2 linked regions of the Azospirillum brasilense genome follow. The protein of the gene in region 2 interacts with the protein of the main gene of each other region in a pairwise test. Links are inferred from orthologs where the notes say so. Each region holds a gene or a part of one and is shown on either strand. Other genes may lie near its edges.

Region 1 (2,969 bases), 110 kb from region 2 along the record:
CTGCACCTCCGGATGGTCGATGCAGAGCGCGGCGAAGCCGTAGAAGGGGATGTTCTGGACGAAGCTGTCGAAGGCGGCCCGCATGTTGTCGAAGGTGCCGTAATAGTCCAGATGCTCCGGGTCCATGTTGGTGACCACGGCGATGCAGGCCGGCAGCTTGATGAAGGTGCCGTCGCTCTCGTCCGCCTCGACGACCATCCAGTCGCCGGAGCCGAGCCGCGTGTTGGTGCCGTAGGCGTTGATGATGCCGCCGTTGATCACCGTGGGGTCGAGGTTGGCGTGTTCCAGCATGTTGCCGACCATCGAGGTGGTCGTGGTCTTGCCGTGGGTGCCGCCGATGGCGATGGCCCATTTGAGGCGCATCAGCTCGCCCAGCATCTCGGCGCGGCGGACGACCGGGACCAGGGCGGCGCGGGCGGCGACGACCTCCGGGTTGTCGCGCTTGACGGCGGAGGAGACGACGACGACCGCGGCCCCGGCGATGTTCTCCGCGCGGTGGCCGATGCTGATCTGGATGCCCAGTCCGCGCAGGCGCTTGACGTTGGCGCTCTCCGCCAAGTCGGAGCCCTGGACGGTGTAGCCGAGGTTGCGCAGCACTTCGGCGATGCCGCTCATGCCGATGCCGCCGATGCCGACGAAATGGATGGTGCCGATCGAGAGGGGGAGGGCGCGCATGTCTGGATTACTTTCCGCGGCGGAGCATCAGGCTGAGGGTGGCGTCCACGGCCATGTCGGACAGGCCGTAGGGAAGGGGCTGGGAACCGATCGTGACGTGCAGCCGGTCGCGCAGGAAGCCGGCGCCGGCGCGCGGCAGCAGCGGGCATTCGGGCCGGTTGCTCCAGGCACCTTCGGTCCGCGTCATGTCCGCCGGCCAATCGCCCAGGGGCCGGCAGGAGCGGGGGCGTGCGATGGTGCTGCGCGTTGCCTTGTTCATTCCGCGGCTTCCTTGGTTCGGGCGTGGTTCGGGTTGGCGATCATGTCGAGCACGGCGTCGGCCAGCCGGCGCGCGGCGTCGGCCATGCCCCAGCCGTGGGCGGCCTGCGCCGCGGTGGTCAGCGCGTCGGGCGACTCCAGCAGCGCCGTCAGGCGGGCGGCGAGCGTGTCGGCGGTGAAGTCCGGCTGCGCCATCAACCAGGCGGCCCCGGCGGCGGCGAGCTGCCGCGCGTTGGCCGTCTGGTGGTCGTCCATGGCATGGGGATATGGCACAAGAATGGCCGGGCGCCCGATGCAGGTCAGTTCGGCGATGGTCGAGGCGCCGGCCCGCGTGATGGCGAGGTGGCAGGCGGCCAGCCGGTCCGGCACGTCGCGGAAGAAGCTCTCCAGCTCCAGCCCGCCGAGGCCCATGTTGGAGTAGGCGGCGCGCGCGGCCTCCAGATCCTCGGGCCGGCACTGCTGCGCCAGATGGATGCGGGCGCGCAGGTCGGTGGGCAACCGGCCCAGCGCCTCGGGGATGACTTCGGAGAAGACGCGGGCGCCCTGGCTGCCACCCATCACCAGGATGCGGACGAGGCCGCCGGGGGCGGGAACGGCGTAGGCGGCGTCGCGCTGGGCGGCGATGGCGGGGCGGACCGGGTTGCCGGTGCAGACGAGGCGCGGACGGTGCTCCTCCTTCACCGAGGTGACCTCGGGGAAGGCGACGGCGATGCGCCGCGCCGCGGCGGCGAGCATCCGGTTGGCACGGCCGAGCACGGCGTTCTGCTCGTGCAGCATCACCGGCACGCGGCCCTGCGCGGCAGCGTAGACCGTGGGAACGGAGGGGTAGCCGCCGAAGCCGACGACGGCCGCCGGCTTCAGGTGGCGCATCAGCGCGTTGGCGCCGAGCAGGCCGAGGCCCATCTGCCACGCCGCGTTCATCTTGGCCAGCAGGTTGCCGCCGGGGGCGGCGGAGCGGATGCGGTGGACCGTCACCTCCGGCAGGCTGTCGCCGAAGGCCTGGCCGCGCTTGTCGGTGACCAGCGCCACCGCCTCGCCGCGGGCCAGCAGCTCGCGCGCCAGCGCCTCCGCCGGGAAGAAGTGTCCGCCGGTGCCGCCGGCGGCGAGGATGATGGGACGTTGCGTGGTGTCGGCCATCGTCGTCACTCCGCCGGGCCGAAGCGCTTGCGGGTCAGCGCCAGCACCATCCCCATGCCGAAGCCCAGCGCCAGCAGCGAGGAGCCGCCGTAGGAGATGAAGGGCAGCGTCATGCCCTTGGTCGGCATCAGATGCAGGGCGGAGCCCATGTTGATCGCCGCCTGCAGGCCGAACTGGATCAGCAGGCCGCTCGCCGCCAGCAGCACGAAGTAGTTGGTGTCGTTGAACACCCGCGCGAAGCCGCGCAGCACGATGAAGGCGAACAGGATGATGATGATCAGGCAGAAGATCAGCCCCATCTCCTCGCCGGCGACGGCGAAGATGAAGTCGGCGTGGCTGTCCGGCAGCGAGTATTTCACCGTTCCCTGGCCGGGGCCGGTGCCCATCAGCCCGCCGTTGGCGAAGGCCTCCAGCGAGCGGCTGACCTGATAGGTGTCGCCGCTCGACGGGTCGAGGAAGCGGTTGATGCGGCTGTGGACGTGCGGCAGCGTGAAGTAGGCGCCGACGAGGCCGGCGACGCCCAGCACGCCGAGCCCGCCGACCAGCATGATGTTCAGACCTGCCAGGAAGAACTGCGAGAACCACACCGCCGACACCACCACCGTCATGCCCAGGTCGGGCTGGAGCAGCAGGCCGCCGACGGTCAGGCCGTAGAGCAGGATCGACAGGATCGTGCCGGGGAAGCCGGGGTTGGTGCGCGACAGCGAGAACAGCCACGCCCCGACCACCGCGAAGGCCGGCTTCACGAACTCCGATGGCTGGATCGACAGGCCGGGGATATGGATCCAGCGCCGCGCGCCCTTGATCTCCACGCCGACGACCAGCGTCGCGTAGACCATCGCCACCGCGATCAGGAAGACCACCAGCGCCGCCCGCCGTACGCCGCGCGGGCTGAGCAG
Region 2 (3,065 bases):
GGCATTGACGGGAGAGGATGGATGGACAGCGTGCGCGGGGCCGTGGTGGTCATCACCGGCGCGTCGAGCGGAATCGGGCGGGCCACCGCCCTGACCTTCGCGCGGGAGGGCGCCCGGCTGGTTCTGGCCGCCCGGCGGGAGGCCCTGCTCGGTGAGGTCGCCGAGGAATGCCGGGAGCTGGGCGGCGAGGCCGAGGTGGTGCCCACCGACGTCACCGATGCGGAGGCGGTGCGGAGGCTCGCCAACCGGGCGGTGCAAATGTTCGGCGGCATCGACGTCTGGGTGAGCAACGCCGGGGTCGGCGCCGTCGGGCGGTTCGAGGACACCCCGCTGGAGGCGCACCGCCGCGTCGTCGAGACCAACCTGTTCGGCCCGCTGCACGCCGCCCACGCCGTGCTGCCGCTGTTCCGCCGGCAGGGCCATGGTGTGCTCATCAACACGGTGTCGGTCGGGGCCTGGGCGCCCGCCCCCTACGCCGCCGCCTACGCGGCCAGCAAATTCGGACTGGAAGGGCTTCTGGAAAGCCTGCGGGCGGAACTGGTCGACGCGCCGGGCGTCCATGTCTGCGGCGTCTATCCCTTCTTCACCGACACGCCGGGCATGTCCCACGGCGCCAATTACACCGGCCATCAGCTGGACGCGGAAAGTCCCTTCTACGATGACCCGCAGGACGTGGCGGACACCGTGCTGGCCGTGGCGCTGCGCCCGCGCGCCCAGGCGATGGTCGGTGCGATGACCCCGCTGACCCGGCTGGGGCACGCGGTGGCGCCACGCCTGATGGAGAAGATCGCCGGCCACGGCGCACACCGCCATTTCAGTCGGACCCCGCCCGCCGCGACGAGCGACGGCAACCTGTTCCGTCCGGTGGAGCGCGGCCGCGGCGTCACCGGCGGCTTCCGCACCCCGCCGCCCGCCTGGGTGTCGCCCCTGCTCGTCGCCGGGGTCGCGGCCGCTGCGGCGGCGGCCTACGCCGGCTACGCGCGGAGCAAGAACGGAAACCACTGAGGGCTTTGAGTTCGGGAACGGGTTGGTCCAGAATGCCGGCCCGTTCCCCCAAACCCTGAGTCCATCATGCCGAAGCCGGCGACCCCGCGCGGCCGTCCGCCCGCCCCTGCCCCTGCCCGCTCCCCGCGTCCGGGTCCGGCCCGCGCTGGCAAGGAGATGCGCCGTGAAGAGGTGCGGGAGGAGCCGGGGAAGCTGTTCCGCGTCGCCGGCCTGTCCGCCGTCTCCGCCCTCTTCGCCCATGACGCGGCGCAGGTGGAGCGGCTGTTCTTCGAGGAGCGGCTGAAGGCGAAGACCGGCGACTTCTGCAAGGCGATGGCCGCGGCGCGCAAGCCCTACCGCATGGTGGAGGCCGATGAGCTGGCGAAGGTCGCCGGGACGGTCCTTCACGGCGGGGTGGTCGCGCTGATCCCGCCGCGCCCGGTGCCCGCCTTCGACACCGAAGCGGCGAAGCGCTGGGCGGCGGACGGGCAGCCGCTGCTGATCCTTGACGGAGTCGGCAACCCGCACAATCTGGGCGCCATCCTGCGCACCGCCGCCTTCTTCGGCCTGCGGCGGGTCGTGGTGTCGGACCATCCCGGGCAGGCCCTGCCGTCGGAGTCCGCCTACCGCGTCGCCGAGGGCGGGTTCGAATGGGTGGAGCTGTACCGGGCGTCCAACCTGCCGACGGTCCTGAAGCGGCTGCGCGACTCCCACCGGGTGGCCGGAACCGCGCTGGGCCGGGGCCGGGCGGTGGTCACCGACCCGGCGGTCCTCGCCACGGGGGAGCGGCCCGCCGCCGTCGTGCTGGGCAACGAGGAGGACGGGCTTCCCCCCGCCACCCTCGCCGCTTGCGAGGACATCCTGACCTTGCCCGGCACCGGCCGCATCCAGTCGCTGAACGTCGCGGCGACCGCGGCCATCCTCATCCACGCGCTGGCGAAGCCGGGTTGACAGTCTGGCTGATCAGCCGCCCAGGGCGATGATCAGCACCAGCGCCACCACGATGACCGAGACGACGGGCAGCATGTCCACACCGCCGCGGTCCCAGGTCGGCGCCCGGCGTGAGCCGTGATGCGCGCCATGGGCATGGCCCAGCCCCTCGTCGGCCCAGCCATGTTCGGACGGGCGGGCGCCGGGTGCGGAGACGGCGGGAGCCGCCGGGCTGGCGATGGTGACCACCCCGGCCCCGCGCTGGTAATCGCCACCGCCGCCGCCGCGTGGGCGCTTCAGCCGCTCGTCGGTCAGCTCCACGTCGATGCCCGCGGCCTCCAGCCGTTCCACCACCACGGCGACCTCCTCCGGGGTCATCGTCTCCACCGGCACGTCCTGGCCGAGCTGCTCGACGCTGAGCCGGTTGCCGTGCTGGCGCCCCTTGTCGATCAGGCGCTGGAGGGTGGCGTCGTCGATCGTCATGATTCTCTCCCCGCGGTTCCACCTTGGACTGAACATTCCGAAGGGTAAACACGCGGGGCCGCGGAAGGCTCCCGCGCAAAGGCGCCGACTTGCCTCCGGGGCGGGGCGACCCGACATAATCCCCAAATCCTACGCCATCGGAGAGGCCGAGATGCTCGGAATGTTCATGCGCAAGCCCCTGGCGCTGCCCAGCGCGGAGGAGGCCCTGCCCGGGCGCGACACGCCGGTTCCCGTGCCGCCGCGCCACCATGTCAACGGCAACCCGCTGACCCCGCCCTATCCGGAGGGGCTGGAGGTCGCCGACTTCGGGCTCGGCTGCTTCTGGGGGGCGGAGCGCAAGTTCTGGAAGGTGCCGGGCGTCTGGACGACCATGGTCGGCTATCAGGGCGGCCACACGCCCAACCCGACCTATGAGGAGGTCTGCTCCGGCCGCACCGGCCACACCGAGGTGGTGCGCGTCGTCTACGACCCGGCCAAGGTCGGGTTCGAGGAGCTGCTGCGCGTCTTCTGGGAGGCGCACGACCCGACCCAGGGGATGCGCCAGGGCAACGACGTCGGCACCCAGTACCGCTCGGCCATCTACACCCACACGGACGCCCAGCGCACCGCAGCCGAGGCCAGCCGCGAGTCCTATCAGGCCCGCCTGGAGCAGGCCGGTTTCGGCCCGG

The links. Proteins that work in one complex are often made in the same cells at the same time.
Region 1: the proteins of H1Q64_RS07250 (region 2) and murG interact in binary tests that used the Escherichia coli proteins (3 or more experiments, as listed by UniProt). The link is inferred for Azospirillum brasilense from one-to-one orthologs.

The regions. Positions count from the first base shown.
Region 1 is NZ_CP059449.1:1,638,137-1,641,105, forward strand. What follows is about bases 1-2,777. They hold murG (undecaprenyldiphospho-muramoylpentapeptide beta-N-acetylglucosaminyltransferase), read right to left. Parts: upstream 2,071-2,777; coding sequence 931-2,070; downstream 1-930. Other genes in these bases: murC (UDP-N-acetylmuramate--L-alanine ligase), read right to left, coding at 1-675; H1Q64_RS07755 (hypothetical protein), read right to left, coding at 683-934; ftsW (putative lipid II flippase FtsW), read right to left, coding at 2,076-2,777. In the rest of the region: more of ftsW, read right to left, coding at 2,778-2,969. UniProt on the Escherichia coli protein: Cell wall formation. Catalyzes the transfer of a GlcNAc subunit on undecaprenyl-pyrophosphoryl-MurNAc-pentapeptide (lipid intermediate I) to form undecaprenyl-pyrophosphoryl-MurNAc-(pentapeptide)GlcNAc (lipid intermediate II).
Region 2 is NZ_CP059449.1:1,524,304-1,527,368, reverse strand. Bases 147-3,003 are described here. They hold H1Q64_RS07250 (TrmH family RNA methyltransferase), read left to right. Parts: upstream 147-1,071; coding sequence 1,072-1,935; downstream 1,936-3,003. Other genes in these bases: msrA (peptide-methionine (S)-S-oxide reductase MsrA), read left to right, coding at 2,549-3,003; H1Q64_RS07245 (RNA polymerase sigma factor region1.1 domain-containing protein), read right to left, coding at 1,948-2,397; H1Q64_RS07255 (SDR family oxidoreductase), read left to right, coding at 147-1,005. In the rest of the region: more of H1Q64_RS07255, read left to right, coding at 22-146; more of msrA, read left to right, coding at 3,004-3,065.